Regions from separate parts of the Pseudomonas sp. SDO5532_S415 genome, predicted to be linked through region 1. Evidence: riboswitches for the same ligand, from Rfam matches in the RefSeq annotation. Region 1 holds a riboswitch; the other holds the start of a gene.
What was found. A riboswitch is a leader RNA that binds a small molecule or an ion and turns the genes downstream of it on or off. The one in region 1 is predicted to bind cobalamin.

Region 1 (6,879 bases):
GTCGGGCAACTGCTGCGCTGCCTCGGCGAGCAGCGCCAGGCTGGAGTCGCCGCTGCACAGGATCACCAGCTCGGCGGGGGTTTGTCCAAGGTCGGCAATGTTGTCATCCGACACAAATCCGCCGGGCTGGGTCCTGAGCAGGTGCATGGCTTACACGCTGAGCGCGGCGCGCAGTTGCGCTTCGAGCAAGGCAGCGTCCAGTTCCTGGCCGATCAGCACCAGCCGGGTGATACGCGTTTCTTCAGCGCCCCACTGCCGGTCGAAGTGCTTGTCGAAACGGGTGCCCACGCCCTGGATCAGCAGGCGCATCGGTTTGTTCGGGATCGCGGCGAAGCCCTTGACCCGCAGGATGCCGTGCTGGACCACCAGTTGGGTCAGCGCATCCAGCAGCAGGCTTTCGTCAGCCTGTGGCAACTCGATGGAAATGGAATCGAAAGCATCGTGATCATGATCGTCTTCTTCGCCTTCATGATGGTGGTCGTGATGGCTGTGACGGCTGTCGATGTGCTCTTCGGAACCGGCGCCGAGGCCGATCAGCACGTCCAGCGGCAGGCGACCGTTGCTGGCTTCGATGACTTTCACCGCCGGTGGCAGTTCCTCGGCGACTTCCAGGCGCACGCGGGCCAGATCTTCCGGGTTGATCAGGTCGGCCTTGTTGAGGATCACCAGGTCGGCGCTGGCCAGTTGGTCGGCGAACAGTTCGTGCAGTGGCGATTCGTGGTCCAGGTTCGGGTCGAGTTTGCGCTGGGCGTCGACCTGATCGGGGAACGCGGCAAAAGTACCGGCGGCCACCGCCGGGCTGTCGACCACGGTGATCACCGCGTCAACGGTGCAGGCGCTACGGATTTCCGGCCACTGGAAAGCCTGGACCAGCGGTTTTGGCAGGGCCAGGCCCGAAGTTTCGATGAGGATGTGATCGAGATCGCCGCGACGGGCCACCAGTTCGCGCATGACCGGGAAGAACTCTTCCTGGACGGTGCAGCACAGGCAACCGTTGGCCAGTTCATAGACCCGGCCAACAGCTTCTTCTTCGGTGCAACCGATGGAGCATTGCTTGAGGATCTCGCCGTCGATGCCCAGCTCGCCGAACTCGTTGACGATCACCGCGATGCGGCGGCCCTGGGCATTGTCGAGCATGTGCCGCAGCAAAGTGGTTTTGCCCGAGCCGAGGAAGCCGGTAACGATGGTGACGGGGAGTTTGGCCAGTGTTTTCATCGGATGCCCTTTGGCAAGGTGGCGGGCATACGGGACGAGAACCGGCAACGCGCATGCGAGCCGGAAGCGTTCGCCACCGGATCACCCCGCCCGGTTGTAGTGAGAATCTGTATCGAGGCAGGTCTCCTGGCTGACGGTGTGCCAATCATTGGACTGGCGTTCGCTGCGCCTTCCCGCGGGCTCAGGACATGAGCGTGCAGTGGCGTGGCAGCGAACATCACCGTTCACAGTTGCGGGGGCAGCCGCGGCATCGACCGCGTTCCCTTCTTAGCTTCGGCAAACGCCGAAGAACCTCGAAAGCGCAAGGCTACGCATGGTATGGGGGCGGGTCAATGTCTTGTGACACCCTCACTGGCCCCTTCGCGAGCAGGCTCGCTCCCACATTGGAATGCGGCCACCTGTGGGAGCGAGCCCGCTCGCGAAGAATTCACCTCGGTTCAAGATGAGAACCCCTGCCAATTGACGCCCCACCCTCGCCCATGCTCTCCTACACCTCTTGTTACGGGTGCCCTTCACAGGGTGAAACGGGAAACCGGTGAATCATGTGCTTTACTCTAGAGCCATGTCAGTCCGGTGCTGCCCCCGCAACGGTAAGCGAGCGAAGTGTCAGATCCACTGTGTCGATGAGGCATGGGAAGGTGATGCTTGCAGGTCAAGGCGAAAGCCTGCGCCCCTCGTGAGCCCGGAGACCGGCCCGCAACACAAAGTGACCAAAACATCACTGAATGACAAACCCGCGGTGGGCGGGCGCTGTTCGAATCCCTGCGCTCGCTGGTGCGCGGGTTCTTGCATGCGCTTTTGATTCCCCGCTGACAGAACAGAGGGAAACGCCATGTCGATCATCAGCAGCACCGACCACAGCAGCACCGCCAGCAGCACCACAACCCTGACCCAACGCCTGACCGCCGCCGTATTCGCGTCGATCCTCGGCGCCAGCCTTGTGTATTTCGCCGGTTTCTCGCACATCGAAGCGGTCCACAACGCCGCTCACGATACCCGTCACAGCGCCGCATTCCCGTGCCATTGAGACCTGCCGACATGATCAAGCGTATTGCGCAAACCGCAGGTTTCACCGGGTTGCTGGCCGCCCTGCTGCTCACACTGCTGCAAAGCCTTTGGGTTTCTCCGCTGATTTTGCAGGCCGAGACCTACGAAAAACCCGAACCCGCCGCCGTTGAAGTGCACGAACACGCCGCCGGCGTCGCCGCCCACACTCACGACGGCGAAGCCTGGGAGCCGGAAGACGGCTGGCAGCGCGTGCTGTCGACCACAGGTGGCAATCTGGTGGTGGCGGTCGGTTTCGCCCTGATGCTCGCCGGTCTCTACACCTTGCGCGCGCCGACCAAAACGTCCCAGGGCCTGCTCTGGGGGCTCGCGGGTTACGCCACTTTCGTGCTGGCACCGACCCTCGGACTGCCGCCTGAATTGCCGGGCACGGCGGCCGCCGATCTGGCACAACGACAGCTCTGGTGGATCGGCACCGCCGCGTCCACGGCTGTCGGCATCGCCCTGATCGCGTTCAGCCGCCACTGGCTGATGAAAATCCTCGGTGTGGCGATCCTTGCCGTGCCCCATGTGATTGGCGCACCGCAACCGGACGTGCACTCGATGCTCGCCCCGCAAGCACTGGAGACTCAGTTCAAAATCGCTTCGCAACTGACCAACGTCGCGTTCTGGCTCGCCCTGGGCCTGATCAGCGCCTGGTTGTTTCGCCGTAAAAGCGATGGCCAATACCACGCATGATGGATACCGGCACTGCGCCGACCCTGGTGGTCGGCCTGGGCTGCCAGCGCGGCTGCCCCGTCAGTACGCTGCGAGCGCTGCTCGATCAGGCGCTGCAGGCCAACCAGATCGAACTTCATCAGATCAAGGCCCTGGCCAGCATCGACTTGAAGCGTGACGAACCGGCCCTGATCGAACTGGCCGAACAACTCGGCTTGCAGATGATGTATTTCAGCAGCGTACAGTTGGCGGCCTATCAAGCGCAGCTCAGCCATCATTCGCAGATCGCCTTCGAACGCACCGGGTGCTACGGCGTGGCGGAAAGTGCCGCCCTGGCCATGGCCGAACAACTGGCCAATGCGCCGGCAAAACTGCTGATCCCGCGACAAAAATATGCCCAGGCTACGCTGGCATTGGCCGGCGCCGCATAAAATCCCCGATAATCCCGCCTTCGATCATGAGCAATCTTCATCTGAAGCGTTGCCCATCACCTTTTTTCACAGGAACCGACAATGACCGTCTACTTCATTGGCGCAGGTCCCGGCGATCCGGAACTCATCACCGTCAAAGGCCAGCGGCTGATTCGCAGTTGCCCGGTCATCATCTATGCCGGCTCGCTGGTACCCACCGCCGTGCTTGAAGGTCATCACGCGCAAAAGGTGGTCAACAGCGCCGAATTGCATCTGGAACAGATTATCGAATTGATCAGGACTGCCCATGCCAACGGTCAGGACGTAGCCCGGGTGCATTCCGGCGATCCGAGCCTGTATGGCGCCATCGGCGAACAGATTCGCCACCTGCGTGAACTCGACATTCCCTTTGAGATCATCCCCGGCGTCACCGCGACGGCCGCTTGCGCAGCGTTACTGGGCGCAGAGCTGACGTTGCCGGACGTGTCCCAAAGCGTGATCCTGACCCGCTATGCCGACAAAACCGCCATGCCGGTGGGCGAAGAACTGGGCAGCCTGGCGCAGCATGGGGCGACCATGGCGATCCACTTGGGGGTCAATCATCTGGAGAAAATCCTTGCCGAGTTGTTGCCGCATTACGGCGCGGATTGCCCGATCGCGGTGATTCACCGGGCGACCTGGCCGGATCAGGATTGGGTGGTGGGGACGCTCGAGGATATTGCCGGGAAGGTTGCCGCCAAGGGGTTTCGGCGCACGGCGTTGATTCTGGTGGGTCGGGTGTTGGGGAGTGATCATTTCAGCGAGTCGTCGCTGTACCGTGCGGGGCATGCGCATTTGTACCGGCCCTGAAGCACTTGTGGCGAGGGAGCTTGCTCCCGCTGGACCGCGGAGCGGTCCCACATCAGCCAACACATTCATCACGGGAAAATGTATTGGCTGATTTGCGACTGCTTCGCAGTCGAGCGGGAGCAAGCTCCCTCGCCACAGCGCCGTTTTTTAGTTCGCAGCGAACGCCTTAGTAGTAGGCGTTTTCTTTCTGCGTGTGGTCAGTGACGTCACGCACGCCCTTGAGCTCGGGGATGCGCTCGAGCAAGGTGCGCTCGATGCCTTCCTTCAAGGTCACGTCGGCCTGGCCGCAGCCCTGGCAACCGCCGCCGAACTGCAGAACGGCGATGCCGTCTTCGACCACATCGATCAGGCTGACCTGACCGCCGTGGCTGGCCAGCCCCGGGTTGATCTCGGTTTGCAGGTAGTAATTGATACGCTCGTTGATCGGGCTGTCGGCGTTGACCATCGGTACTTTGGCGTTGGGCGCCTTGATGGTCAGCTGGCCGCCCATGCGGTCGGTGGCGTAGTCGACAACCGCGTCATCCAGAAAGGCTTCGCTGAAGTGATCGATGTAAGCAGTGAAGCTTTTGAGCCCCAGTGCGGTGTCTTCGGGTTTTTCTTCGCCCGGCTTGCAGTAGGCAATGCAGGTTTCGGCGTACTGGGTGCCAGGCTGGGTGATGAAGACGCGGATGCCGATGCCCGGGGTGTTCTGCTTGGAGAGCAGATCAGCCAGGTAATCGTGGGCGGCGTCGGTGATGGTAATAGCGGTCATGGAAACTCCTCGCAGGCTTGGGCGCAGTTTACGCCAATCATCGCGCCGGACAAAGTCCTAGTATTTTTGTCGGGAAAAGATTTCGACGATTGCGCCCCTTGTGGGAGCGAGCCTGCTCGCGAAGACGGACTGCCAGCCGACATCTTGGTCGACTGACACACCGCGTTCGCGAGCAGGCTCGCTCCCACAAGGGATCAGCGGTTGATTACAGGTTTTCGTAGCGATTCATGTCCAGCACGCCCTCTTCCACCGGCTCGGTCTCGTGGATGTAGCGGCTCAAGTCATGAAAGTAAAACCAGAACTGCGGATGGCTGCGCCGAATCCCCCAGCGTTCGACGATTTTCTCGAAACGGTCGGCATCCTTGGCGTTTTCCATCGCATCCACAAATGCCGGGACCTCCCCGGCGGGAATGTTGAACATGAAGTTCGGATAACTGCTGAGTACTCCCGGGAAAATGGTCACGGTATCCAGCCCGGGCTGATAACGCAGCGACTCGCCGAGCAGAAACGCCACGTTACTGTGCGCGCGATTGCGCAGCAGGCTGTACACCACACGCTGGCCGTTTGCGGTTTCGACGCGCAGCATTGACGCTTCCGGCAACTGATCGATGACCTTGAGCCCGGCCGCCGGGCGTGACGCCAGGTGACTCAAGGCCTGTTCGGCGCTCTGCAAGTCCGGGTCGATGTTCGGGCGCGAACAATAGGCGCCGTCGCAGCGATTGATCGGATCCGGCTTGGCATCAAGTTCGCCATAGCGCGCCAGCATCTGCATGGCGAAGTCGCGTTTCGGGTCTTTTTCATCGAGCTTCAGCGCGGTCGGCTTGTCGTTGTCGATGGACTCGTAATCCATCCACATCTTGAATTTGCCGCTGCTCTGATACCAGTCGTCGAGGTAGCCATCGCGCGAATCGGCGGGCATCAGGCGCAGGAAGTTCTGTTCGGCGCCATTGCGGATCAGGTCGAAGTACAGGCGTGTCTGGGCTTGATGGGAGACGTTGCCGAACACATCGAAATTCACCGCCAACTGATAATAGGTGCGTTCCAGCAGCGGGAAGTCGAACAGCCACATCGTTTGCGGCACCTCGCCGATAAGGCCCTTGGTCACGGCGGCACTGTCGAAGTGCCGGAAGATGCTCAGCAGCGCATTGTCATTGCCGGCCCACAAGGTCGACCAACTGGGTGCCGGCAGGTCGGCGTAGCTGTCGCGGCGCAAGGCCTCGTACTCGTTGCGCTTGTCGCGGTAGTCGTGCCACAGGCTCAGGACACTGCCGACATCGTCGTTCTGCCCCGGCATCGCCAGCAACGGCGTGGCCTGGCCACGGTAATTCGGGTCGGTGATATAGAGGTCGTGCTCGGGCGCCTGGAACAGCGCCCAAAAGTTATCGCGGATCACGTCCGTGGCGATTTGCCCCCGGCACACCGGGCCGCGAATAAAAGTGCGCACGAAATACTCGGCGTTATCGAGCATGAATTGATAACGCGCCTGGGCCGGGATGGCCTCGAACGTGGCAAATGGATTGGCCCGACTTTCCGGCCCATAGCCCGGCAAGGCGCTGGCTTGCCAGTTGCCGTTGTAGAACAGGCTTTTGACCCGGGCCATCTTCGCCGCGCTCAGCGGATACGTGATGTGGGTCTTGTGCACGATCACACCCTGCACCGGCCACAAGCGGTAATAAAACTGCGTGCCCGGATCATCGTTCGGGCGACGGGTATTGATCAGGTCGATGGGCTGGCCGGTCGGCGTGCGCGAGCGCACCCACTGGAAGAAGTGCCCCGGCTCGCCGTCCTTGAAGTAAAGGTGCGCGAGGAACCAGTGCTCGAACAACCAGCGCCCCACCAGACTTTGCCGGGCGCCAGGTGCGTTGAGCAGGTTTTCCCACTGCACCACCTGCAACGCTTCCCTGGCGCTGGGCACCAGGCCCTGCTCATCGA
Region 2 (6,879 bases), on a different contig from region 1:
AGCGTTTGCGCGACGAGACCCAGGCGCTGCCCATGGCGCGTTGGCAAGTGGCGCCCGAGCAGGGGCAGTTTCTCGCGTTGCTGGTGAAACTCATCGGCGCCAGGCGTGTTTTGGAAGTCGGCACTTTCACCGGTTACAGCGCCCTGTGCATGGCAGCGGCATTGCCGCAAGACGGCTCGCTGATCTGCTGTGACATTCCCGGCGATTACAACGCTACGGCGCACCGTTACTGGCAGGAAGCCGGTTTGTCCGGGCGAATCGATCTGCGTCTGGCGCCTGCGCTGCAAACCCTGAGTACGCTGGACCAGCCCGGGCAGTTCGATCTTGTTTTCATCGATGCTGACAAGGCCAACTATCCCGTCTATCTGGAGCATGCGTTGCGTCTGTTGCGCACCGGCGGTCTGGCCGTGTTCGATAACACGCTGTGGAGTGGCCGGGTGCTTGAGGCTGATCCGGAAAGTGAAGACACCCGCGCCATCCAGGCGCTCAATCGTGCCTTGAAGGATGATTCGCGGGTGGATTTATCGTTGTTGCCGTTGGGGGATGGGCTTACGCTCTGCCGTAAACGCTAAACACTGAGTCTCTGTGGGAGCGAGCCTGCTCGCGAATGCGGCACGACAGGTAACATTGATGTTGAATGTGCTGGCCTATTCGCGAGCAGGCTCGCTCCCACAGTGTTATGTGGTGTTATTTGGTCGCGGACACCCGCCAAACCTTGTTCCCCACATCATCCGCCACCAGCAAGCCACCTTGCTGATCGATCACTACCCCCACCGGCCGGCCCATGGCTTTTTCGTCGTCATTGAGAAACCCCGTGAGCACATCCACCGGCTGCCCGTTCGGTTTGCCGGCGCTGAAGGGCACGAAAATCACTTTGTAGCCACTGTGCGGCTTGCGGTTCCATGAGCCGTGCTGGCCGATAAAGGCGCCTTCCCTGAATTGCGCCGGCAACTTGTTGCCCTCGGCAAACGTCAGGCCCAGTGACGCGGTATGCGGACCCACCGCGTAGTCCGGTGCAATCGCCTTGGCCACCCACTCGGGTTTTTGCGGCTCGACGCGAACGTCGACGTGCTGGCCGTAATAGCTGTAAGGCCAACCATAGAACCCGCCGTCCTTCACGGAGGTGATGTAATCGGGCACCAGGTCGCTGCCGATTTCATCCCGCTCATTGACCGCAGTCCACAAAGCACCGCTGGTGGGTTCCCAGGCCAGTCCGTTCGGATTGCGAATCCCCGAAGCAAAGATCCGGTGGTTGCCGGTGGCGCGATCCACTTCCCAGATCGCTGCACGTCCTTCCTCCTGATCCATGCCGTTTTCGCCGACGTTGCTGTTCGAACCCACCGTGACGTACAGCTTGCTGCCGTCCTTGCTGGCGATGACGTTTTTGGTCCAGTGGTGATTCAGGGCGCCGCCCGGCAAATCCACCACTTTGATCGGCTGCGACTTGATCACCGTCTCGCCGTTTTCATAGTGAAAGCGCAGCAGGCGATCGGTATCGGCAATGTATAGATCATTGCCGACCAGGGTCATGCCGAAAGGCGAGTTGAGATTTTCCAGGAAGACCGTGCGGGTCTCGGCAATGCCATCGTGATCCGAATCTCGCAGCAAGGTGATGCGGTTCGGGCTCGGCACGCCAGCCCCGGCACGGCCCATGACTTTTTTCATGACCCAGCCACGAATGCCTTGACCGCCATCGGGTTTTGGCGGGGCGTTGGTTTCGGCGACCAGCACGTCGCCATTGGGCAGCACGTAAAGCCAGCGCGGGTGATCAAGGCCTTCGGCGAACGCGGCCACTTGCGTGCCGGCGGCAGCGACGGGTTTCGCGCCGTCCGGCCAGCCGATGGCCGGCGCGATGTTCACAGTCGGGATCAGTGTTTTGTTCGGTTCTGGCAGCTTGGGCGACGGGCCGGTGCCGTCGGAGACTTGCAGCCTGGAGGTTTCACCGCAGGCGGCGAGCCCTCCGGCGAGGGCGATGACAAAAGCGAGTTGAGGCGTGCGCATTGCTGATCTTCCCTATGAATGCCTTGATCTAATCATAGAGAAGTCTGGACGCTGGATGGTTCAACCCTCAGCCGCGAGCCTCTTTCAGCAGCACGGCGATGCCGGGGTGATAGTGGCCCGCTTCGTTGTGCAACTTGCGATAGGCGTAGGGGAAATACCAGGCCACGGCGCAGGTGTGCTCCTTTTGCAGGTCGTCGACCATGTCTTGCAGTTCTTCCGGAGTGGCGCCGTGCTGGGCTTTTTGCGGGGCGACGAACAGGCAACCGAGCTTCAGGTCGCTCGCGTAGCTGATTTGCCTGGCGTTGCTGGTGATGTCGTGCAGGGCCTGGGTCAGGTTCAGGTTGTTGACCCGTGGCCAGCGTTGCGTGGCCTGCAGCCAGGTGCGGGCCTCGGGGGTGGCGATAAACAGGTCGGCGCGGCCATTGCGTTCGCCTTCTTCGATCTGTTTGCGGGTGGGCGATTGTTGCAGCGTGACCGTCTCCGCCATCCATGCCGCAGCTGAGAGCAGGCCGAGATTGGCCTTTTCGTCGAGCCAGTACGGTGTTTCATTATCTCCACGCACAGCGTTGTAGCGGTCAATACACTCGAACCAGCGCTCCAGCACCGGTCGCAGGAATTCCAGCTTCGGATTGCTGATGATCATGCCTTGCATGGGGCTCACCCTTTTTATTGTGTTGTGGGGTTGTGGCTCTTTGATATCACTGCTGAGAGTGTGGCACAAGATTGACGTCAAATTGTGGATGGGCGGCTGTTATTCACTCATACGCCCCGTCTTCAATTGACGCTCCACCCCCAACCCTCTAACCTTCGCGGCTTGTTTCAGGTGCTCTGTGGCTTGGGCCGACAGAGTGAAACAGGGAAGCCGGTGAGTGGTCACTTCAAAGCACGAAGGTCTGCAATTCCGGCGCTGCCCCCGCAACGGTAAATGAGTGAAAGCTGCGTCTTGAGCCACTGTGTCAAAAGACATGGGAAGGCGCGCAGTCAGGCCAACGCCGCTCATGAGCCCGGAGACCGGCCTGATCCATCCAAGCGGCATCACGGTGGGCGATGCCAGGCTTCTTGCCGTCTATTCTTGTGCCTGCCCGCCGTTATCCAGCCTCAACGGAGAGCTCCCCATGACTGATACCCCTGATCGTGACGAACGTCATCTGGCGCGCATGCTGCGCAAGAAAGCCGTGATCGACGAACGCATCGCCAATTCCCCGAACGAATGCGGCCTGTTGCTGGTGCTGACCGGCAACGGCAAAGGCAAGAGCAGCTCGGCGTTCGGCATGCTCGCCCGGTCGCTGGGCCACGGCATGCAGTGCGGCGTGGTGCAGTTCATCAAGGGGCGCAACAGCACGGGCGAGGAGTTGTTCTTCCGGCGCTTCCCCGAGCAGGTGCGCTTTCATGTGATGGGCGAGGGCTTTACCTGGGAAACCCAGGACCGTCAGCGTGATATCGCCGCCGCTGAAGCGGCCTGGGCGGTGTCGCAGCAATTGCTGCGCGATCCATCCATCGGCCTGGTGGTGCTGGATGAATTGAACATCGCGCTCAAGCACGGCTACCTCGATCTCGATCAGGTGCTCAGTGATTTGCAGGCACGTCCGCCGATGCAGCACGTGGTGGTCACCGGTCGCGGTGCCAAACCGGAGATGATCGAACTGGCCGACACCGTCACCGAGATGGGCATGATCAAGCACGCGTTCCAGGCCGGGATCAAAGCGCAAAAAGGCGTTGAGCTGTGAGTCAACCCCGTCGTTGCCCCGCGGTACTGATTGCCGCGCCGGCCTCCGGACAGGGCAAGACCACTGTCACCGCCGCGCTGGCCCGATTGCATCGCAATCAGGGGCGCAAGGTTCGCGTGTTCAAATGTGGCCCCGACTTTCTCGACCCGATGATTCTCGAGCGCGCCAGCGGTGCGCCGGTGTATCAACTGGACATGTGGATGGTCGGCGAGCAGGAAAGTCGCCGCTTGTTGTGGGAAGCCGCAGGCGACGCCGACCTGATCCTGATCGAAGGCGTGATGGGGCTGTTCGACGGCACACCGTCCAGCGCTGATCTGGCACGGCACTTCGGTGTGCCGGTGCTGGGCGTGATCGACGGCACCGCCATGGCCCAGACCTTTGGCGCACTGGCACTGGGGCTGGCGCGCTATCAGCCGGACTTGCCGTTCGCCGGGGTCCTGGCCAATCGTGTCGGCACCTTGCGTCATGCACAACTGCTCGAAGGCAGCCTGACCGAAGGCCTGCGTTGGTATGGTGCGTTGTCCCGGGAAACCGGGATCGAATTGCCGAGTCGACACCTCGGCCTCGTCCAGGCCAGCGAGTTGAACGACCTCGATGTGCGTCTCGATGCGGCAGCCGATGCCTTGGCCGGCAGTTGCGAGGTTGCGCTGCCGCCGGCGGTTGAATTCGCCGCGCCGGATGTGATTGCCGCCGAGCCACTGCTGGCCGGCGTGCGCATTGCCGTGGCCCGGGACGAAGCGTTTGCCTTCACCTACGGCGCCAGCCTTGATTTGCTGCGGGCGATGGGCGCCGAGCTGCGGTTTTTCTCGCCGATCCGTGATGCGGATTTGCCGGAGGCAGACAGCCTGTATCTACCGGGTGGCTATCCGGAATTGCACCATGTGGCCCTGGCACAAAACACGTCGATGCTCAGCGCTATCCGTGCGCACCACGCAGCGGGCAAACCGTTGCTGGCCGAATGTGGCGGCATGCTTTATCTGCTCGATTCGCTGACCGATGTCGAAGGCACTCGCGCAGAACTGGTCGGCTTGCTGAGCGGCGATGCGGTGATGCAAAAGCGCCTCGCCGCGCTGGCCTTGCAAGCGGTTGAACTGCCGGAAGGTTCGCTGCGCGGCCACACCTATCATCATTCGCTGACCACCACCGAACTGACGCCGATTGCCCGGGGCTTGAGCCCTAACGGCGGGCGTGGGGCGGAGGCAGTTTATCGTCAGGGGCGGATGACGGCCTCGTATGTGCATTTTTATTTTCCGTCCAATCCAACCGCGGTCGCCGCGCTGTTTGCGCCTGACCGAGGGGATGCCTTCGCGAGCAGGCTCGCGCCCACCAATGATCACCTGAATCCTGTGGGAGCGAGCCTGCTCGCGAAGAGGCCATGACTGACAACGCATTCAGTCCGGCCGAACGCGAAGCGGTTTATCGCGCCATCGCCGAACGCCGCGACATGCGCCACTTCAGTGGTGGCACCGTCGAGCCCGAGCTCTTGCGGCGCCTGCTCGAAGCCGCGCACCAGGCGCCGAGTGTCGGCCTGATGCAGCCTTGGCGTTTCATTCGCATCAGCGACCGCGCCTTGCGCGGCAAGATCCAGGCGCTGGTGGAAGAAGAACGCATCCGCACTGCCGAAGCCCTGGGTGAGCGCACCGACGAATTCATGCAACTCAAGGTTGAAGGCATCAACGATTGCGCCGAAGTGCTGGTCGCGGCGCTGATGGATGATCGCGAACGGCATATCTTCGGTCGGCGCACCTTGCCGGAAATGGACCTGGCCTCGTTGTCTTGCGCGATCCAGAACCTGTGGCTGGCGTCCCGCGCCGAAGGGTTGGGCATGGGTTGGGTCTCGCTGTTCGAACCACAAGCGCTGGCAGACCTGCTGGGTCTGCCGTCAGGCGCCAAGCCGTTGGCCATTTTGTGCCTGGGACCGGTCAAGGAATTTTATCCGGCACCGATGCTGGTGCTGGAGGGCTGGGCGCAGGCGCGTCCGCTCAGTGAATTGTTATACGAGAATTATTGGGGAGTGCGTCCATGAGTGTGGCGTTATTGAGTGTCGCCGCCGTGGCGCTGGATGCGCTGCTGGGCGAACCCAAACGCTGGCATCCGCTGGTGGCGTTCGGCCGTTTTGCCGAGCGCATCGAGCAACGTTTCAACGGCGGTGGTCGCGGCTGGCGCAGCCATGGCGTGACCGCGTGGGTGATCGCCGTGTTGCCGCTGACGCTGTTGGCCACGGCGTTTTCCTGGGCGCCTTATGTGGGTTGGGTCGTCGAGATTCTCGCACTGTATTGCGCCCTGGGCATGCGCAGCCTCGGTGAGCATGTCGAACCAGTGGCCAAGGCTCTGCGCAGCGATGATCTGGAGGAGGCGCGCACGCGGGTGGGTTACCTGGTCAGCCGTCAGACCAGTGAGCTCGACAAAACCGCAGTCGCCCGCGCCGCCACCGAGTCGGTGCTGGAGAACGGCAGCGATGCGGTGTTCGCCGCTTTGTTCTGGTTTGCCGTGGCCGGTGCGCCTGGCGTGGTGCTCTACCGTTTGAGCAACACCCTGGATGCGATGTGGGGCTATCGCAATGAACGCTTCGAGCGATTTGGCTGGGCCGCGGCGAAGATCGACGATGTACTCAATTACATTCCCGCGCGGTTGGTGGCGTTGACCTACGCGCTGCTGGGCAAGACTCGGTTGGCCTTGAAATGTTGGCGTACCCAGGGCCCGACCTGGGACAGTCCGAATGCCGGTCCGGTGATGGCGGCGGGTGCTGGTGCCCTGGGCGTCGAGTTGGGTGGGCCGGCGATTTATCACGGCGAACTGCATGAGCGTCCGACACTGGGCGAAGGCCTGCCGGCGGACGCCGACTCCATTGACCGCGGCTGGCAATTGGTCCAGCGCGGGGTATGGTTATGGCTGCTGATTCTCTGCGTGGGGGCTGAATTTTATGCTTGAACACGGTGGACGGTTGCGCAAGGCGGCGCTCGAATACGGCATCGCGCAAGCCGATTGGCTTGACCTGTCCAGCGGCCTGGCGCCCTGGCCGTTCCCGGTGCCGCAGATCCCGCTGCGGGCCTGGGCACGCTTGCCGGAAACCGATGACGGCCTGGAGCAGGCCGCCTGCGACTACTACGGCACCTTGCAAGCACTGCCGGTGGCCGGTTCGCAGATGGCC

Region 2: linked by a shared signal. The riboswitch ahead of cobO (cob(I)yrinic acid a,c-diamide adenosyltransferase) and the one ahead of ACW9HW_RS14745 (CbtB domain-containing protein) in region 1 are both predicted to bind cobalamin.

What each region holds. Positions count from the first base shown of each region.
Region 1 is NZ_JBSVWS010000056.1:2,285-9,163, forward strand. It holds partial or broken gene cobN (cobaltochelatase subunit CobN) at 1-147, opposite strand, end outside; gene cobW (cobalamin biosynthesis protein CobW) at 151-1,215, opposite strand; cobalamin riboswitch at 1,315-1,526, opposite strand; cobalamin riboswitch at 1,702-1,927, shown strand; gene ACW9HW_RS14745 (CbtB domain-containing protein) at 2,048-2,242, shown strand; gene ACW9HW_RS14750 (CbtA family protein) at 2,254-2,958, shown strand; gene ACW9HW_RS14755 (cobalamin biosynthesis protein) at 2,955-3,368, shown strand; gene cobM (precorrin-4 C(11)-methyltransferase) at 3,450-4,196, shown strand; gene nfuA (Fe-S biogenesis protein NfuA) at 4,363-4,947, opposite strand; gene ACW9HW_RS14770 (fatty acid cis/trans isomerase) at 5,153-6,879, opposite strand, start outside.
Region 2 is NZ_JBSVWS010000094.1:2,281-9,159, reverse strand. It holds gene ACW9HW_RS19260 (O-methyltransferase) at 1-572, shown strand, start outside; gene ACW9HW_RS19255 (PQQ-dependent sugar dehydrogenase) at 688-2,001, opposite strand; gene ACW9HW_RS19250 (hypothetical protein) at 2,069-2,653, opposite strand; cobalamin riboswitch at 2,806-3,035, shown strand; gene cobO (cob(I)yrinic acid a,c-diamide adenosyltransferase) at 3,117-3,728, shown strand; gene ACW9HW_RS19240 (cobyrinate a,c-diamide synthase) at 3,725-5,107, shown strand; gene bluB (5,6-dimethylbenzimidazole synthase) at 5,104-5,754, shown strand; gene cbiB (adenosylcobinamide-phosphate synthase CbiB) at 5,751-6,659, shown strand; gene cobD (threonine-phosphate decarboxylase CobD) at 6,652-6,879, shown strand, end outside.